DNA from 4 places in the Nonomuraea sp. NPDC003754 genome. Region 4 is predicted to be linked to each of the others. Evidence: riboswitches for the same ligand, from Rfam matches in the RefSeq annotation. Region 4 holds a riboswitch; each other region holds the start of a gene.
The links. A riboswitch is a leader RNA that binds a small molecule or an ion and turns the genes downstream of it on or off. The one in region 4 is predicted to bind cobalamin.

Region 1 (4,875 bases), on a different contig from region 4:
TCCCCGCCGCTCCAGCGCTTCTCCAACTTGTCGATCTTGAAGGCGGGCAGCGGGGCCACCGACGCGGGCCGCCGCCCGGACTGCCCGGCCGCGGCGAACAGGCCGGGGCCGAACCCGAACGTGACGGTCAGCCTGGACGGCAGCGCCGCCAGCTCAGGCTCGGTGTCGGCGAGCGCGGGCCGTCCCTGGGTCAGCCGCCGGGCGTCGTCGGTCAGCAGCCGCATCATCCTGGACACCTCCTCGCGGCCGATGCCCTTGCGCAGGTCGAGCCCGACGAACACGGCGTGCGCCTGCGGCGCGGTCGCCACGCCCGCCTGGTGCGGGCCGTGGAACGGCTCGACCGCCCTGCCGTCGGCGACCACCGGGGGTGCCGTGACCGTGCCCGCCCCCGCGGCGGGGACGGAGCCGGCGACGGCGGCCACCGCCGCCACGGCCCCGCCCGCCAGCAACCGGCGGCGATTCACCGCGAGCCCGAGCTCAGCCATGGTCGCCACTCATGTCCATGCCGGGCTGGTAGTCCTCCTTGCCCCCGGCGAAGTCCTTGCCCATGGCGGTGAAGGTGAACGTGCCGCCGCCCTCGAGGACGAGCGTGAACGGAACCTCCGCGCCCGGCTTCACCTCCTCGGTGACCCCCATGAGCATGATGTGGTCGCCACCGGGCTTCAGCACGTGGGAGCTCCTGGCGGGGATGACGAAGCCGCCCTTCTTCGGCTGCATCACCATCTTCCCGCCGGACTCCACCACCTCGTGCAGCTCCACCTTCGGCGACAGGGGGCTGCTGCCCGCCACGACGGCGACGGCCGTGCCGGAGTTGTTGACGAGCGTGCCGAAGGCGGCGGTCATCCCCTTCTTCGTGGTCTTGATCCACGGGTCGGTGATGGTGAGCGCGGAAGCGGCAGCCGACTGCCCGGACGGCCCGGAGGGTGAGGCCACGGCGACCTGCTTCGGAACGGAGTCGGCCGCCTCCTGGACGCCACAGGCGGCCAAGCTGGCCACGCCGACGACAACGACGATGACGCGCGAGAACATGGAAAGCCCTTCTTCCGGCTGAGCCGGCACTGGTGTCATGGCACTGATGTCGACCCGGCGCCCGTCACGACAGGGACGCCGGGGAGCACCCCTTTCCCGGGGTGGCCCGCATCGGCCTCCTCGAACGGGAGGTCAGGCGGGAACGGTGCGCATGACGCCAGGAGGGCCGCGCCGGCCCATCTCGTGGCCGAGCAGGATGGAGCGCAGGATCGCCGGCCGCTCGGCCGGCGCGGGGACGGCCGTGCGGGCCGCCGGATCGACGAACGCCAGCACCGCGACGAGCAGCCGTACGGCCAGCCGCCGCAGCAGCGCCCACAGGGCCGCCTCGCCGTGCGACATCCACAGCGCCGTCAGCCCGATCGCCCATCCGTGCATGACCAGCATGCCGAGGCCCGGCACCAGCCAGGACTGGCCGTGCGCGTGCCCCGCGACCACCGGCTCGACGGCATGGGCGCCGGCGAACAGCACGTGCAGCACCAGCTGCGTGGCGGCCAGGGTCACGGCGATCACGGCCGCCGACCGCTCCCGCCCGGCCAGCGCCTGGGCCGGCAGGAACGACACCAGCAGCGCCACCACCACCGACGGCGCCGACACCGACCCGCCGGCGAACGCATGGGCGGCGATGCCGAGCATGACCGAGACCGCGGCGAAGGCGGCGGCTCGCAGAGCTCGAAGCGGCATCGTGGCTGACATGGCCCGGCCATCATCCCACGCTTACCCGCCGCCTCCCAAAGCGGATTCTTCGCCGCACAACCGACCTCGAGCACCACCTCCTGCGCCGAACGGGTGGACGGAGCGTGGCGCCTGACCCAGGGTGGGAGAACGGCCGCCGACCCGACCCACCGTAGGAAGAGAGGACCATGCCGCTCGCAGTCGCCACCCTCGCGCTTCTCGCCGCGACCCTCACCGCAGGCACCACCGCCCCTCCGCCCCCCATCACCGCAGGCGCGACCGCACCCCTGCCCGCCGCCACCCGTCGCCTTTCGACCGCCCCCGTGCTGGTGACCGCCGCGTCCCCGGTCACCGGCCTCTCCCCCGCGCCCGACCTGCGCGCCTGCTACGACGGCGCGTGCAGGCTCTCCCTCAGCCGGGCGGTGTCCTTCCGCGTCAGCTCGCGCTTCGGCATCACCAGGCTGGCCGTCACCTTCACCGGCGACCAGGTGAAGGTGAAGGGCACCGGTCCAGGCGTCAGCTCGCAGGCGCGACTGGGCGCGGGCACCACCGGATCGGTCAACGGCATCGGCGTCCAGGTGCTGTCCCTGTCCGCCGACCGGGTCGTCCTGCGGCTGTCCCCCCGGCGGTGACAACCGTCCAGGCACGGCAGACGTCGCGGCGCACGCGTCCGCCCCTCTCGCGCGAGGAAGCCTGGACGAGCCCGCACCGGCCGTGGTGACACGACCGCGGGCAGGGCGCCGGAGTCCCGGCCGACCTCGCCGGCCGGGCGGGTGAAGTGATCGGCTACCGTACTGCCCGGCGAACTGTTGCGAGGTGCCCCGCGTTCGCGGGGAGAATCGGGAAGCCGGTGAGAGTCCGGCACGGGCCCGCCGCGGTTACCGGGGAGCCTCCGCCCACGCGCGCGAGCGCAGTCACTGGCCCGACAGGGCTGGGAAGGCCGGCGGGCAGGCGCTGATCCGGGAGTCCGAAGACCGGCCTCGCGTTCACCGCCCCCACGGGGGCGCGAGTCAGCGGGAGCCTGCCCATGATCAGCCAGCTGTACGACGTCATCCACCGCCGCCGCGACGTGCGCGGCGAGTTCACCGGCGCGCCGGTGCCCGACGAGGTGCTGCACCGCGTGCTGTCGGCCGCGCACGCGGCGCCCAGCGTCGGCCTGTCCCAGCCGTGGGACTTCATCCTGGTGCGCGACCGCGCCGTCCGCGCCGCCTTCCACGATCACGTACGGCAGGAGCGGGACACGTTCGCGGCCACCCTCGACGGCGAGGCCGCCCGGCGGTTCGCCCGGATCAAGATCGACGGGGTGCTCGAGTCGACGCTGTCCGTCGTGATCACCTACGACCCTGACCGGGGCGGGCCCGCGGTGCTCGGCCGCCACGCCATCGCCGATGCCGGGCTCTACTCGGTGTGCCTGGCCATCCAGAACCTGTGGCTGGCCGCCACCGCCGAAGGGCTCGGCGTCGGCTGGGTGTCGTTCTACCGCGAGTCCTTCCTGCGGGACCTGCTGGGCGTCCCCGGCGTGGTGCGACCGGTCGCGTGGCTGTGCGTGGGCCCCGTCTCCCACCTGGAGGAGGTCCCTGACCTGGAACGGCACGGCTGGCGACGGCGCCGCCCGCTGGACGCCGCCGTCCACCACGACCGCTGGACCGGCGACCGGTGACCTGCGCCCGGCCGCCGGGTGGGAATGCCCGCGCGAAGCCCATCCGGGAGAACCCCTCCTACGGGCGGGCCCTCCGCGGTCAGCGGAGCCGGTCGCGCAGGCGGGCGCACTCGTAGGCGAAGCGGGTGCCGCGCCCGCTGTCCGCGTGGTCGGACACGCACGGGATCTCGCCTCGGGCGCCGGTCCACGCCGCCACGTCGGTGGCCAGCGCCACCGCCGCGGTGTGGCCGGCGGTCGGCCGCTCCCCCCGGCCCGGCAGCAGCACCGGCAGCATCCCCCTGAGGATGTCCCAGACCTGCTCGTGCGCGCCCCGGCGGGCGGCGCCGGCGAGGGAGTCCAGCACCGGAGGGATCGGGTGTCCGGCGCGGCGGATCAGGAACGCGAGCTGGCGGCCGACCGCCTCGGCGGGCAGGCTGTCCCGGGCCGCCATCCGCAGCAGCAGCGGCACCGCCTTCGGTTCGCCCTTGGCGAGGAAGTAGGCGAGCATGACCGCGATGGCGTCACCGGCCGGGCCGTCGGCGTCGGCGAGTATCGCCAGGTGCGGCGGGTGGATCCCGGGGCGGGTCCACCGGTACAGCAGGTAGGGCAGGTAGTTGACGGCGACGACCTCGCGGTGCGACGGCAGGACCGCCGCCCACCAGGCCATGGAGTTGCTGTGGTCGTCCCAGTGCCAGGACGACGGCTCGCTCAGCAGCTCGTCGACCAGGTCGTGCCCGGTCGGCTCGGCGCGGAGCACCGACACCAGCTCGACCTGCGTGGCGTCTTCGGGCGTGCGCTCCTCGAAGAGATGGCGGGTGCCGCCCTCGACGTAGGCCCACGCCACGCCGGTCTCCGGGTCGGGCGGGCCGCCCGCGGACAGCCAGGCGGCGGCCTGGACTGCTCCCCGCGAGCCCACGCGTGCGGCCCGCTCGGCGGCGGCGGGGTGGGCTCCGCGCGGCAGCCGCAGCAGCGCCTGTCCCAGGTCGGCGGCCAGCGGCTCGACACCGGCGGCGGCGCACGCCTCGAGCCGGTCCACCAGCGTCGCGGGGTCCAGGTGCCCGGTCATCAGGGTGGGCGTGGCCAGCAGGACGGGCGGCAGCGTTCCCTCCCGCAGGGCCACGTAGATCTCGCTCAGCCGGCGCAGCAGGAACAGGTGCGGCGGCGAGGCCCGCCCCGGGTCGGGCAGCCGCTGCCGCCTGCGCAGCTCCGCCGCGGGGTCGGGCTCCTGTTCGTGACCGGTCAGCGGGTGCGGCCCCGCTGTCGACATCCACCGGTCGGCGGGCTCGGCGGCGGGCACACCCGGATCGGCGCCCGGCGTGATCACCTCCCTGACCAGGGCGGCGATCCAGTCGCCGGTCTCTGTCCAGCGCTCCTTGGCGTACAGCTGAGCGGGGTCGTCCAGCTGAGCGGGGTCGTCGTCGAAGGCGCGCTTCAGCTTCGCGCGCAGGGCCGGACGGTCGCCCGCGGCCGCCACGAAGGCGGCCAGCCACCGCTCGTCCTGCGTCCATCCGCGCCGGTACCGCTGCCACGCGTCG
Region 2 (4,875 bases), on a different contig from region 4:
GGCGGCGCACAGCCGGCGGTCCAGGTCGGCGACCAGCGGCCGGACGTCCACCAGGGACGAGGGGGCGCGTCCCGCCAGCGGTGAGGCGAGGATGTTGCGGACCCGCTCGTGGGTGGCCGACGGCAGCAGCCCCGCCGCCGCCATCCGCGCCGCGAAGACCGGCACGCTCGCCGCGGCCGCGCCCGGTCCGGGACCCGCCCGAAGCCCGTCCGGCGCCACGCCCGCGGAAACCCCCGCCTGCGCCGCGCCGGCAAGCGGCGCGCCCAGCACCGCCCCTGAGGAGACCCCGTCCGACGCCACGCCCGCGGAAACCCCCGCCTGCGCCGCGCCGGCGAGCGGTGCGCCCGGCACCGCCCCTGAGGGGCCTTCGTCCGGCGCCACGCCCGCTGCCGCGACGCCGGTCGGGGCCGGGCGAGCGGGGGTCCCGGCCGGTGGAGCGGCGGGCGTGACAGGGGTGACGCGCAGGCCGCGGACCTGGAGGTTCGCCCGGGAGGTCAGCTCGATCTCGCCCGATCCCAGCTCGGCCGCGCACGCCGCCACCTCGCTCAGCTGGGCCGCCGTGAGGACGCCACCGGGGATGCGGACCCGGGCGAGGGCGCCGTCCGCGGCGGTGTGGACCTGAAGGGCCCCGGGACACGCATCAGGGCGCAGGTGTCCTGAAACGTCGGTTATGTCCACGGGGAGGATGGTAACCCGTTCAAAACCCTCTAGTCTGATCACAGACGAGGGCGACGGAGGAAGCCGGTGCGAAGCCGGCGCGGTCCCGCCACTGTGACCGGGGAGCGAACCCCACCGCAGGCCACTGTCCGGCGACGGACGGGAAGGCCGGGGTGAGCGTCGATCCGGGAGCCAGGAGACTCCCGCTCTCGTGACACCCGCGACCGGGGCGAGGACCCCGAGGGAGGAGTTCCTGTGCCCGAGAGCACGGCCGTCCTGCTGCTGTCCACCTCCGACACCGACCTGCTGAGCGCGAGGGCGAGCGGCGCGCCGTACCGCCTTGGAAACCCCGCCCGGCTGACGGTCGACGACCTGCCCGCGCTGGTCGAGGGCACGGACCTGGTCGTGGTGCGGCTCCTCGGCGGGCGCAGGGCCTGGGAGGAGGGGCTCGACCGGCTGCTCGCGGGACCGCGGCCCGTGGTGGTGCTGGGCGGCGAGCAGGCGCCCGACGCCGAGCTCATGGAGCTGTCGACGGTCAGCGGCGGCGTCTGCGCCGAGGCGCACGCCTACCTCGCCCACGGCGGCCCGGCCAACCTCGCCGAGCTGCACGCCTTCCTGTCCGACACGGTGCTGCTGACCGGCAACGGGTTCGCGGCGCCCGAACCGGCCCCGGCCTGGGGGCTGCTCGAGAGGGAGCGTTCCGCCGCCGAGGGTCCCGTCGTGGGCGTGCTCTACTACCGCGCGCACCACATGGCGGGCAACACGGCCTTCGTGCGGACGCTCTGCGACGCGATCGAGGCCGCGGGCGGCCGCGCACTGCCGGTCTTCTGCTCCTCGCTCCGCACGGCGGAGCCCGGCCTGCTCGACACGCTGCGGACCGCCGACGCGCTCGTGGTGACCGTCCTGGCCGCCGGAGGCACGCGGCCCGCGACGGCCGGAGCCGGCGGCGACGACGCGGCGTGGGACGTGGGCGCGCTCGCCGAGCTGGACGTGCCGATCCTGCAAGGGCTGTGCCTGACCACGAGCAGGCAGGCGTGGGAGGAGAACGACGACGGCCTGTCACCGCTGGACGCGGCGTCGCAGGTGGCGATCCCCGAGTTCGACGGCCGGATCATCACGGTGCCGTTCTCGTTCAAGGAGGTGGACGCGGACGGGCTGACCGTCTACGCGGCCGATCCCGAGCGCGCGGCCCGCGTCGCCGGCATCGCCGTACGGCACGCCCGGCTCAGGCACGTCCCGAACGCCGAGAAGAAGCTCGTGGTGATGCTGTCGGCCTACCCGACCAAGCACGCGCGCGTCGGCAACGCGGTCGGCCTCGACACCCCCGCGAGCACCGTGAAACTGCTGGCCAGGCTGGCCGGCGAGGGCTACGACCTGGGCGAGGGTCTGCCCGGCGTCGCCGAGGGCGACGGCGACGCGCTGATCCACGCGCTCATCGCGGCCGGCGGCCAGGACCAGGAGTGGCTGACGGAGGAGCAGCTCGCGGCCAACCCGGTGCGCGTGCCCGCCGCCACCTACACCTCCTGGTACGGCACGCTCCCCGCCGAGCTGCGCGAGGCGATGGAGCGGCACTGGGGGCCGCCGCCCGGCGAGCTGTTCGTGCACGAGGGCGACATCGTGTTCGCCGCGCTGCGGGCGGGCAACGTCGTGGTCATGGTGCAGCCGCCGCGCGGCTTCGGCGAGAACCCGATCGCGATCTACCACGATCCGGACCTGCCGCCCAGCCACCACTACCTGGCGGCCTACCGGTGGCTGTCGGCGGAGTTCGGCGCGCACGCGGTCGTGCACGTCGGCAAGCACGGCAACCTGGAGTGGCTGCCCGGCAAGTCGGCGGGCTTGTCGGCCGCGTGCGGGCCCGACGCGGCGCTGGGCGACCTGCCGCTGGTCTACCCGTTCCTGGTCAACGACCCGGGCGAGGGGACGCAGGCCAAGCGGCGGGCGCACGCCGTCCTGGTGGACCACATGGTGCCGCCGATGGCCCGCGCCGACACCTACGGCGACATCGCCCGCCTGGAGCAGCTGCTGGACGAGCACGCCTCGATCGCCGCGATGGACCCGGCCAAGCTGCCCGCGATCAGGGCGCAGATCTGGACGCTCATCCAGGCGGCACGGCTCGACCACGACCTGGGGCTGGCCGACCGGCCGCACGACACGGAGTTCGACGACTTCCTGCTGCACGTGGACGGCTGGCTGTGCGAGGTCAAGGACGTGCAGATCCGCGACGGGCTGCACGTGCTGGGGGCGGCGCCCGAGGGGTCGGTGCGGGTCGACCTGGTGCTGGCGATGCTGCGGGCCCGGCAGATGTGGGCGGGCGCCGAGACGCTGCCGGGCCTGCGGGAGGCGCTGGGGCTGGCCGAGGACGGTACGGCGGGCCTGGCGAGCGTGGACGCGGCCGAGTCGACGGCCAGGGCGCTGGTGGAGGGCATGGAGGCGCGCGGCTGGGAGGTGGCGGCGGCCCGCGAGGTGACCGACGCGGTCCTCGCCCCGTCCGGCGCGCGGCGGGACCTGGTCGTCCGGATCCTGGAGTTCGCCGCCGCCGAGGTCGTGCCCAGGCTGGCCAGGACCGGTGACGAGCTCGACCACCTCCTGCACGCGCTCGACGGCGGCTACGTCCCCGCGGGCCCCAGCGGCTCCCCGCTGCGCGGCCTGATCAACGTGCTGCCCACCGGCAGGAACTTCTACTCGGTCGACCCGCGCGCCGTCCCCAGCAAGCTGGCGTGGGAGACCGGCCAGGCGATGGCCGACTCGCTCCTGGCCCGCTACCGCGCCGACACCGGCGAGTGGCCGCGTTCGGTGGGTCTGTCGGTGTGGGGGACCAGCGCCATGCGGACGGCGGGCGACGACGTCGCCGAGGTCCTCGCGCTGCTGGGCGCCCGCCCGGTGTGGGACGACGCCTCCCGGCGGGTCACCCGCCTGGAGCCGGTCCCGCTCGACGAGCTCGGCAGGCCGCGCATCGACGTCACGGTTCGCATCAGCGGCTTCTTCCGCGACGCCTTCCCGCATGTCGTGGCCATGCTGGACGACGCCGTGCGCATGATCGCCGCCCTGGACGAGCCCGGCGAGGACAACTACGTCCGCGCCCACGTCGCCGCCGACTTCGAGACGCACGGCGACGAGCGCAGGGCCACGATGCGGGTCTTCGGCTCCCGTCCGGGCGCGTACGGCGCGGGCCTGCTGCCGCTGATCGACAGCCGCAACTGGCGGGACGACGCCGACCTGGCCGAGGTCTACGCGGTGTGGGGCGGTTTCGCCTACGGCCGCGACCTGGACGGCGTGCCGGCCCGCCAGGACATGGAGAGCGCCTACCGGCGGATCGCGGTCGCGGCGAAGAACATCGACACCCGCGAGCACGACATCGCCGACTCCGACGACTACTTCCAGTACCACGGCGGCATGGTGGCCACCGTACGAGCGCTCACGGGCCGCGCGCCCGCCGCGTACGTGGGCGACAGCACCCGCCCGGACGCCGTGCGCACGCGCACGCTGTCGGAGGAGACCTCGCGGATCTTCCGGGCGCGCGTGGTGAACCCCAACTGGCTGGCCGCGATGCGGCGGCACGGCTACAAGGGCGCCTTCGAGCTGGCCGCGACCGTGGACTACCTGTTCGGCTACGACGCCACGACCGGTGTGATGGCCGACTGGATGTACGACAAGCTCACGCAGACCTACGTGCTCGATCCCGTGAACAGGGAGTTCATGGAGAAGTCGAACCCGTGGGCGCTGCACGGCATCGCCGAGCGGCTGCTGGAGGCGGCCGAGCGGGGGATGTGGGAGCACCCGGATCCCGACGTGCTGCGGGAGCTGCGGGAGGCCTATCTCAAGGCGGAGGGCGATCTGGAGGACGACACCAGGCGCTGAGCCGACAGCGGCCGGCCCGCCCAGTGCAGGTGCAGGTAGGAGGCGGTCACCAGGGCATCCCCGTGACCGTCTCCGCCGCCTTCCCACCGGAACAGGGGCTCTCCGGCGGCGGTCACGGCCGTCCGGTGGAACTCGTGGCCCCGGTAGCGTTCGCCCGCGCGGGTGAGCAGGGAGTCGCGGGTGGCGGTGGCGTCGCGGTAGCCGAGCGTCAGCCGAGGCGTCATTTCCGCCTTCGCCGCGATTTTTCCGCACATGGGGTGGTTGTCGAGGCTCTCGCACAGGTACAGCAGGCCCGCGCACTCGGCCGCGATCGGGCCCCGGAACGCGGCGATCTCCCGCTTCAGCGGCTCGTTGGCGGCC
Region 3 (4,875 bases), on a different contig from region 4:
GGCCAGCGCCCTGACGATCGTGGACTTCGCGGTGCCCTTCTCCCCCCTGACGAGCACGCCGCCGACGCGGGGGGAGACGGCGTTGAGCACCAGCGCCAGCTTGAGATCGTCCAGACCGACGACGGCGCTGAAGGGATAGGTGGCGGTCACGGTGTGGCCTTCCGGTTGACGTACCCGATCCGCCAGCCCTCGCGGGAGGCGGACACCTGCGTGAGAGAAAGAGGGGCGATGTCGAATCGCGCGGCGACGAGAGGGCCGACGCCGAGCGCATGTCCCAGCACCGCCCGCACCACCGCCACGTCGCACACGACCACCCACCCCCGCCCGCCCGAACCCGGGCCCGACCGCCCCGAGGTGCCGGGTTCCGGTGAGGGGGCGTCGGGGCGGGCGAGCTCGCCTGGTGGGGTCTCGCGAAGGGACTCCACCCAGCGGACCACCCTGTCCGCCGCTTCGACGTGCGACTCCCCACCGCGCGGCGCGGCGCCGGGGTCGGCGAGCCACCGGGCGAAGGACTCCGGGTCGGCCTTCACGACCTCCTCGTACGGCAGGCCGCGCCAGCTCCCGTAATCCGGTTCGGCCAGCTCGGGCACGACCACGGGCGCCAACCCGAGCGCCACGGCCGTCTCCCGAGCCGCCCGCCCCGGAGCGACGAACGCCGTTCCACCCTCCCCGAACACCCCGGAACCCGGTGTTCCAGGAGATGACGGTGCCGGAGATGACGGTGTTCCGGGGTGAAGGACGGAGGCCAGGGTTCGGCTCAGGCGCTGGGCCGTTTCGAGGCTCGCCGCGTCGGCGCGTTCCTCCCCCGTAGGGAAGCGCGCGCCACGCATGCCCGGTGTCGAGGCATGCCGTACGAACAGCACCCTGGTCAGCTGACCCGCGCCTTCGCCCGTTCGCCCGCCACCGCGAACAACACCCCGAAGGCCACCCAGAACACCACCTGGGTGCCGAGGGAGGCCAGCCGGAAGTCCCACAGCAGCGAGGCGGGGAAGCCGGGCGGCACCTCGTCGACGCGCGGCAGGAGCACCCACGCGGCGATCACGGGAATCAGGAAGGTCACCCCGCCCACCAGGCCCTTCGCCCAGACGCCGGGCACGGTGACCCTGCGGGTGGCGGCGACGGCGATCGCGATGGAGGCGAGGCCGACGAGGACCGTCACGACGTAGAGCAGCGTTCTGGCGTTGATGGTTTCGGGGTCGCCGACAGCGGGTGGGTTGGCGGGATATTTCAGGAAGGGGACCAGGGTGATGGCACCGAACGCGCACGCTGCCGTCACGATCGCCAGGCCAGGCTCCGACCTGGGGCCGACCCTGCCGCGCAGTGCGGCGAAGACGAGGGCGAAGATGCCGCCGACGGCCAGGCCGTACAGGCCGGTGGCCAGGAAGAGGCCGACCTTCTGTACCGGCCTGCTGACCACGGCCTCCTCGCCGTGGCTGTGGCCGGCCGAAGCGCCGTCGTCGTGACTGTGCGCCTCCTCGCCGCCGCCTGCCGGGGCCGACGGCCGAGCCGCGTCCCCCGGGGCCGACGGCTGAGCCGCACCATCCGTCGAGGCTGACGGCTGAGCCGCATTAGCCGGAGCGGACGGCTGAGCCGCGCTGTCCGCCGGGGCGGACGGCTGAGCGGCGCCGTCGGAATAGTGGGAGGACGGGGTGTCGCCGCCGTCAACCGATACGGCGGCTGCCGCCTCCTCCAGGGCGATCGCGGCGTCGACGCGCGGCTCCCCCACGAAGAAGGCGAACACGCCCGCGACGAGTCCGGCCAGGAGCCCGACGAGCAGGCCCCTGACCACCAGGGACTTGACCATGACGCTGCCTCAGTGGCAGGGCACGCCGAGCAGGTGACGCCCGTCGTGCATGAGCTCGTGCAGGAGCGTGCCGGTCTGCGAGATCGCGCCGTTGTCCATGAGGACGAGGTACGCGAGCAGCATCAGAACGGGCACGGCCAGCAGCCAGCGCGTGAGACGGTGAAGCGGAATTGCGGTTACGGACGTGGACAGACCACTCATGTGAAGCCTCCTCAGGGATGACGCGTCCCGCTGGTTGAGGTCGCGACGGTCAGGTGACCTGGCTCCCGGGGCTGTGGGCCCCGGATACAGTGGCGCGTCCGCACCGGCATCTCACCGGATTTCCCCTGATTCGCCGCGAAATCTACCGGAACGTATCCCTTTCTCCGGGTCTCGTCAACATCACCCGATCCTGTTCGGGCCCTTTCTGAGATGTAGATGCCCACGTCCGGGGTTTCCGGCGCGCCACGAAGGACTGTCCCGGCGCAGGCGGGGCACGGACTGTCCGCTTCCAGGAAACGCCGGGATCAGCGTTCCCGGGGAGAGCGGGCGCGGGCTATGACAACGTTGCCATTGATCTTGATAGGACCTAGTGTGACGGCGACCGCCCCCTAGAACGCCGAGGGAGACCCCGTGCCCGTTCGCCTGTTGACCGCCGAGTCGACCGACCTCTTCGTCGGGAGGGAGGCGCAGCCGTACCAGGTCCTCCGGGTCACCGCCGAGCAGGGTGAGCACGACGCCGACTTGGAGGTGCGCGGCGACGGCGTGGCGGGACGCGCGGTCGTGCCCGCCGGCGAGGGGACCGTCGTGGTGGAGGTCCCGCTGGAGGTGAACGCCGAGCCGGGGACCGTCCTGCCGTGTGTGGTCACCTCGGCCGGCGACGAGCTCGCCGCCCAGGTGACCGTGGAGGAGCCGGGCTGGACGATGCACATGGTGTCGCACTTCCACTACGACCCCGTCTGGTGGAACACGCAGGCCGCCTACACCAGCCCGTGGGAGCTGCTGTCGGGTGACGCGACCACCAGGCCGCTGTGGGAGCGCAACGCGTTCGCCCTGGTGGAGGCGCATCTGGCGCTCGCGGCACGCGACCCCGACTACAAGTTCGTGCTGGCCGAGATCGACTACCTGAAGCCGTTCTTCGACACCCACCCCGAGCGCAGGGCCGACCTGCGCCGCCTGATGGCCGAGGGCAGGGTGGAGCTGATGGGCGGCACCTACAACGAGCCCAACACCAACCTGACCGGCGCCGAGACCACGATCCGCAACATCGTGTACGGCATCGGCTACCAGCGCGACATCCTCGGCGGCGAGCCCCGTACGGCATGGCAGCTCGACGCCTTCGGCCACGACCCGCAGTTCCCCGGCTACCTCGCCGCCGCCGGGCTGACCGGCAGCGCGTGGGCGCGCGGCCCCTTCCACCAGTGGGGCCCGATCAGCAAGAACTTCAAGCAGGCCAAGAACGACGCCACGCTGATGCAGTTCCCGAGCGAGTTCGAGTGGATCTCGCCCTCGGGGCTCGGTGTCGTGACGCACTACATGCCCGCGCACTACTCGGCGGGCTGGTGGATGGACTCCTCGGCGACGCTGGAGGAGGCGATGGCGGCGGTTCACGAGCTGTTCGCGAGCCTGAAGCCGGTGGCCGCCACCAGGAACGTGCTGCTGCCCGTCGGCACCGACTACACCCCGCCGAACAAGTGGGTGACGGAGATCCACCGGGAGTGGGCGGCGCGGTACGTGTGGCCGAGGTTCGTCTGCGCGGTGCCGCGCGACTTCTTCGCCGCGGTCAGGGCGGAGACCAGCACGTTCAGCCCGCAGACGCGCGACATGAACCCTGTCTACACCGGCAAGGACGTCTCCTACATCGACACCAAGCAGGCCCAGCGCGCCGCCGAGGTGGCCGCGCTCGACGCCGAGCGGCTGGCCGCCTTCGCGTCGCTGCTGGGTCTGGGCCGCTACCCGCACACGGCGCTGGACAAGGTGTGGCGGCAGCTGGCCTACGGCGCCCACCACGACGCGATCACCGGCTCCGAGTCCGACCAGGTCTACATCGACCTGCTCACCGGCTGGCGGGAGGCCTACGACCTGGCGGCCGACGCCCGCGACCGCGCGCTCGACGCGCTGCTGGGCCGGGTGGCCGTGGACGGCCGCTCGGTCGTCGTCACCAACACGCTCTCCTTCGCCCGTGACGGCCTGGTCAGGGTACGGCTGGAGCCCGGGCTGCGGGTGGACGCCCCCTCCGTCGTCGAGGACGGCACGCACGTCTTCCTCGCCGAGGACGTGCCCGCGCTCGGCTGGCGGTCCTACCCGGTGGTCGAGGGCGAGGCGGACGGCTGGCGGCCCGTCGAGGGCCACACCGTCGAGAGCAACCGCTGGCGTGTCACCGCCGACCCGACCCAGGGCGGCGGCCTGACCTCCGTCACCCGTGACGGCCGCGAACTGCTCACCGGTCTGGCCAACGAGCTGCGGCTCTACGAGGAGTACCCGCAGCACCCGGACATGGGCGAGGGCCCGTGGCACCTCATGCCGACGGGCGCGACCACCGCCTCGGGCGCGACCACCGCGACCGTGCGGGCGGAGACCAGCCCGCACGGCTCCCGCCTGGTCGTCTCAGGAGAGGTCGGCGACCTGACCTACGAGCAGGTCGTCACGCTGAGGGACGAGCGGGTCGAGTTCACCACCCGCGTCCTCGACCACACGGGCGCCGACCGGCTGCTCAGGGTTCGCTTCCCGGCTCAGGTGCGCGGCGCGCTGCCGGTCTCGGACGTGGCGGGCGCGGTCGTCGGGCGCGGTTTCGCCCTGCCCGACGTGGACAGCGCCGAGCACCCGTGGACGCTGGACAACCCGGCCAACACCTGGTTCGGCCTGTCGTCGACCGCCCGCGTCGACCTCGGGCCCGCCGGTGCCCGCGCCATCGGCGTGGCGGAGATCGTCGTGTCCTCCCAGGAGGCGGCGGCCACCGCCCGTGACCTGGTGGTGGCGCTGGCCAGGGTGGGCGTGACGGCGACCGTCTCGTCGGCCTCGGGCTCCAGGTACGGCTGGCTGGACGTCGACTCCAACCTGCCCGACGTGCGCATCGTCCTGGGCGGCCCCGA
Region 4 (4,875 bases):
CCAGCTCGGCCGCCACCGCCTCCTCGATCATCCTGGTGACCTGCTCGCCGAGCTTGTCGTCGAACAGGTCGGGCTCCTCGGCGCGCACGGTGTCGACGACGCTGAAGGCGAACTCCATGTGCATCGACTCGTCACGGAAGACCCAGTTGGTGCCGGTGGCCAGGCCGCCGAGCAGGCCGCGGGAGCGGAACCAGTAGACGTAGGCGAAGGCGCCGTAGAAGAACAGGCCCTCGATGCAGGCGGCGAAGCAGATCAGGTTGAGCAGGAAGGCCCGGCGGTCCGCCCTGGTCTCCAGCCGCCGCAGGTCGGCCAGGGAGTCGATCCAGCGGAAGCAGAACTCGGCCTTGTCGCGGATGGAGGGGATGTTGTCGACGGCGGCGAAGGCCTTGACGCGCTCGTCCGGGTCGGGCAGATAGGTGTCGAGCAGCGTCAGGTAGAACTGCACGTGCACCGCCTCCTCGAACAGCTGCCTGGACAGGTACAGGCGGGCCTCGGGGGCGTTGACGTGCTGGTAGAGGTTGAGCACGAGGTTGTTGGCGACGATCGAGTCGCCGGTGGCGAAGAAGGCGACCAGCCGGTTGATGAGATGGCGTTCCTGGGGCGTCATCCTGGCCAGGTCGGCCAGGTCGCTGTGCAGGTCCACCTCCTCGACCGTCCAGGTGTTGCGGATGGCCGCCCGGTAGCGCTCGTAGAAGTCGGGGTAGCGCATCGGGCGCAGCGTCAGGTCCATGCCGGGGTCGAGCAGCACGTAGTTCTCCTTGCGGTGGGTCGTCGTCGGCGCGGCGGGCGAGGGCCTACTGGCAGGCTTCGCAGATCTCGGGGTTCTCCAGCGAGCAGGCGACAGCCTCGCTCACCGTGAAGGCGGGCTCTGGGGCGGGCTGAGCGGTCGCCTGCACGGTCGTCTGGGCGATCCTCGTCGCCGGGCGCGAGCGCAGGTAGTAGGTGGTCTTCAGCCCCTGCTTCCAGGCGTAGGCGTACATCGACGACAGCTTCCCGATCGTCGGCGTGGCCATGAACAGGTTCAGCGACTGCGACTGGTCGATGTACGGCGTCCGCGCCGCCGCCAGGTCGATGAGCGCCTTCTGCGGCAGCTCCCACGCGGTCCGGTACAGCGTCTTGAGCTCGGCCGGGATCCCGGGGATGTCCTGCACCGACCCGTCGGCCCGCTTGATCGCGTCGCGCATCTCCTGCGTCCACCGCCCGAGCCGCTGCAGGTCGGCGACCAGATACCGGTTGACCTGCAGGAACTCGCCGGACAGGGTCTCGCGCTTGAAGACGTTCGACACCTGGGGCTCGATGCACTCGTAGCATCCGGCGATCGAGGCGATCGTTGCGGTGGGCGCGATGGCGATCATGAGGGAGTTGCGCAGGCCGGTCCGGTCGATCTTGGCGCGCAGGGCCGTCCACGCGGGCGAGTCGCCGGCGCCGAAGTGGTCGGGGTGCAGCACCCCCTGGGCCGCCCTCGTGTCGCCGTAGGAGGGGTGGCGCCCGCGCTCGACGGCCAGGTCGGCGGAGGTGTCGTAGGCGGCCAGCGCGATCTCCTCGGCGATGCGCGTGGACAGCGCCAGCGCCTCGGCCGAGTCGAACGGCAGGCGCAGCGAGAAGAACACGTCGGCCAGACCCATCACGCCGAGCCCGATCGGCCGCCACCGCAGGTTGGCGGTCTCGGCCTCCGGCGTCGGGTAGAAGCCCAGGTCGATCGTCTTGTCCAGGAAGCGCACCGCGGTCCGCACGGTGGCCCGCAGCCGGGCCCAGTCCATCGAGCCGCCGGCCAGGTGCGCGGCCAGGTTGATCGAGCCGAGGTTGCAGACGGCGGTCTCGCCGTCGCTGGTGACCTCGAGGATCTCGGTGCAGAGGTTGGACAGGTGGATGACGTTCTCCGGGCGCGCGGTCTGGTTGGAGGCGCGGTTGGCGGCGTCCTTGAAGGTCATCCAGCCGTTGCCGGTCTGCGCGAGCGTGCGCATCATCCGGCCGTAGAGGGTGCGGGCCGGGATCTGGCGGGTGTGCAGGCCGGCCGCCTCCGCGGCCCGGTAGGCGTCGTCGAACGCCTCGCCGTACAGGTCGGTGAGGTGCGGCACCTCCTTGGGGTCGAACAGCGACCACACCTGGTCCGCCTCGACGCGGCGCATGAACTCGTCCGGCACCCAGTTGGCGAGGTTGAGGTTGTGGGTGCGGCGGGCCTCCTCACCGGTGTTGTCGCGCAGTTCGAGGAACTCCTCGATGTCGGCGTGCCAGGTCTCCAGGTAGACGCAGGCCGCGCCCTTGCGGCGGCCGCCCTGGTTGACGGCGGCGACACTGGAGTCGAGCGTGCGCAGCCAGGGGACGATGCCGTTGGAGTGGCCGTTCGTGCCGCGGATGAGCGAGCCCCGGGAGCGGACCCTGGTCCAGGCGATGCCGATGCCCCCGGCGTACTTCGAGAGCCTGGCGACCTGGCCGTAGCGCTCGTAGATGCCCTCGAGGTCGTCGCGCGGCGAGTCGAGCAGGAAGCAGGACGACAGCTGCGCGCGGCGCGAACCCGAGTTGAACAGGGTGGGCGAGCTCGGCAGGTAGGACAGCGTGGACATCAGGGCGTACAGTTCGGCGGCCTCGGCGACCGAGGCGGAAAGGCCGCACGCCACGCGCAGCAGGAAGTGCTGCGGGCGCTCGAGCACGCCGCGCGTGTCGGGGTGGCGCAGCAGGTAGCGGTCGTAGACGGTGCGCAGCCCGAAGTACTCGAACCTGTCGTCGGCGCTCTCGTCCACCAGCGCGTCGAGGGCGGCGGCGTGGGCGGTCACGAAGGCGGCCAGCCCGTCCTGGAGCAGGCCGGCGGCGTGGGTGGCCGCGATCGACTCGGAGAAGGTCCGCACGCCGTGCGCGGCGGCCTCGTCGGCGATCTCCTCGGCCAGCAGCCTGGCGGCCACCCTGGAGTTCTCCGGATCGGCGATCACCCTGGCGGCGGCCTCCTCGATGGCCAGCCGGCGATCCACCTCTACGGTCTGCGTCACGCTCTCTCCTCGCGAGCTCGGCCTCGTGAGGGCAGGCGAGAGCGCGCGGGCATGCCGCGAGGCCCCCCGGCCCTCCCTCGAGGCCATGGACAGGTCACACCGCTGGCAGGTCTTCGGACTCGCGGGCGTTCGTCAGCTTCCTACTGGCCGTCGCTTCCCAGGCCATGGGCCCAGTGCGTCGTGACGGCGGTCGTTCCCGCTCACCGCTGCGGGGCAGCGCCGGATTCGCACCGGCTTCCCTTTTTGCTCCGCCCTGATCGGGCGAACCAGCGACGAGCAGGATCCTACATCTAGTGGCCGCGGGCGCAACTACCCCAACATGTCGATGAGGCCGAGGTCCTTGAGCACCTCACGGGTCCGCTCGGTCTCCGACCCGAGCCACACGCCGAAGTCGCCGCCGCTGAGGGGAATCGGCTTCCACCCTCTCGTACGGCACGCATCCGCCCACTGCCGGGACCCGGTGATCTCCTCGAGGATCGCGACCGCCTGGGCGTGCTCGCGCTCGGTCATCTCCCCCGGCCCGAGCACCCCGCACCAGTCGGCGAAGTCGACCCGCACGCCCGACTCCAGCAGCGTCGGCGCCTCGATGCCGTCGACCGGTTCGGCGGAGGAGACGGCCAGCACCCTCACCTGGCCCTTGTCGATGCGCTTGCGCCAGTCGCCGAGCGGCCCGGCGGCGACGGCGGCCCGGCCCACGAGCAGCGCCGCGGCCGCGTCGTGCGTGGTGGGATAGCCGGCGTAGTCGAGCACCCTGGCGTCGGCGCCGAGCCCGCGCGCGACCAGCCCGAACAGCAGGTGGTCGGTGCCGCCCTGGGGCCGGCCCGCCAGCACCGTGGCGCCCGGGTCGGCGAGCAGCCGCCCGGCGAAGTCGTCGAAGCCGCGCAGCAGCGAGGCGGCGGGCACGACCAGCACCTCGACGTCGCCCACCAGCCTGGCCAGCGGGGTGCCGGCCGCCTTGGAGCCGTTGCGCAGGGCGGTCGCGAGAGCGGGCAGGCCCGTCACGGTCAGCGAGGTCCCGCCGTCGGCGACGCCGCTGTATCTGAACTGGCCCGCCAGGACCTTCGCGACGGGGATCCACGCCTCTCCGCCCGGCACGACGGTGAAGCTGGCTCCCTGCCGGGGGACCGTGGCGCCGCACCCGGCCAGGCACGCCAGCGCGGCCACCGTCCCCGGCACGAACGCTGCCACGAACTCCCGACGGCGCATGCGCGCCCCTCCCCGTCGCCCCCAACCCTTGTACAGGATGTTATTGGATGATCACCTTGCGTCACACCTCGGGGGTGGCGGGCAGGTCGGCGGGAACGGCGAGCAGCCGGATGTGGAGGGGCCTGGCCTCGGGCGGGGCGTCGGCGGCCCGCCGGCTGTACTTCTTCAGCAGCAGGATGTACTCCTCGAAGAAGTCCTCCAGCTCGTCCAGCCGCATCCGGCCGAGCGCGCGCGACACCTTCACCCAGGCGGGGTCGGCCTGGTAGGCGGCAGGCAGCTGCTCCAGGAGGATCCGCTTGTCCTCCTCCAGCCCGATCCGGTGGAACTCGGCGAGGACCGGGCGGTCCTCGGGGGCGAGCTGGGCGGGCAGCGGCAGCCTGATGTCGCCCGTCTCCGCCCTGCGCCACCACCGCTCGCGCCCGGTGGACCGCTCGGGGATCTCCTCGATGAATCCGTACTTCTCCAGCTGGCGCAGGTGGTAGCTGGTCGTCCCGGTCTTGGCGTCGAGCAGCGAGCCGAGCGTCGTGGACGTGGCCGGGCCGTGCAGGCCGAGGTGGCGCAGCATGGCGCGGCGCATGGGATGGGCCAGGGCCTTCAGCTTGCCTGGATCGTCCAGAACCCAGGGCTCGTCATCCTTCATGACGATCACCCTAGTACTCCAGAAGGATTTCTGCAGACATCTCTT

Region 1: another riboswitch for cobalamin. It lies ahead of bluB (5,6-dimethylbenzimidazole synthase); the one in region 4 lies ahead of ACWEVS_RS40695 (ribonucleoside-diphosphate reductase subunit alpha).
Region 2: another riboswitch for cobalamin. It lies ahead of cobN (cobaltochelatase subunit CobN); the one in region 4 lies ahead of ACWEVS_RS40695 (ribonucleoside-diphosphate reductase subunit alpha).
Region 3: another riboswitch for cobalamin. It lies ahead of ACWEVS_RS01790 (CbtB domain-containing protein); the one in region 4 lies ahead of ACWEVS_RS40695 (ribonucleoside-diphosphate reductase subunit alpha).

The regions. Positions count from the first base shown of each region.
Region 1 covers NZ_JBSGJX010000020.1:6,823-11,697, reverse strand. The annotation lists gene ACWEVS_RS24290 (Dyp-type peroxidase) at 1-485, opposite strand, end outside; gene ACWEVS_RS24285 (copper chaperone PCu(A)C) at 478-1,029, opposite strand; gene ACWEVS_RS24280 (MFS transporter) at 1,162-1,710, opposite strand; gene ACWEVS_RS24275 (hypothetical protein) at 1,890-2,333, shown strand; cobalamin riboswitch at 2,504-2,698, shown strand; gene bluB (5,6-dimethylbenzimidazole synthase) at 2,729-3,361, shown strand; gene ACWEVS_RS24265 (hypothetical protein) at 3,441-4,875, opposite strand, start outside.
Region 2 covers NZ_JBSGJX010000001.1:386,624-391,498, forward strand. The annotation lists gene ACWEVS_RS01755 (precorrin-3B synthase) at 1-678, opposite strand, end outside; cobalamin riboswitch at 690-877, shown strand; gene cobN (cobaltochelatase subunit CobN) at 913-4,515, shown strand; gene ACWEVS_RS01765 (cobyrinate a,c-diamide synthase) at 4,470-4,875, opposite strand, start outside.
Region 3 covers NZ_JBSGJX010000001.1:395,041-399,915, forward strand. The annotation lists gene ACWEVS_RS01775 (VWA domain-containing protein) at 1-150, opposite strand, end outside; gene ACWEVS_RS01780 (histidine phosphatase family protein) at 147-830, opposite strand; gene ACWEVS_RS01785 (CbtA family protein) at 869-1,804, opposite strand; gene ACWEVS_RS01790 (CbtB domain-containing protein) at 1,814-1,939, opposite strand; cobalamin riboswitch at 2,037-2,166, opposite strand; gene ACWEVS_RS01795 (glycoside hydrolase family 38 N-terminal domain-containing protein) at 2,417-4,875, shown strand, end outside.
Region 4 covers NZ_JBSGJX010000054.1:24,015-28,889, forward strand. The annotation lists gene ACWEVS_RS40690 (ribonucleotide-diphosphate reductase subunit beta) at 1-748, opposite strand, end outside; gene ACWEVS_RS40695 (ribonucleoside-diphosphate reductase subunit alpha) at 795-2,984, opposite strand; cobalamin riboswitch at 3,072-3,270, opposite strand; gene ACWEVS_RS40700 (tripartite tricarboxylate transporter substrate-binding protein) at 3,294-4,190, opposite strand; gene ACWEVS_RS40705 (ArsR/SmtB family transcription factor) at 4,252-4,830, opposite strand.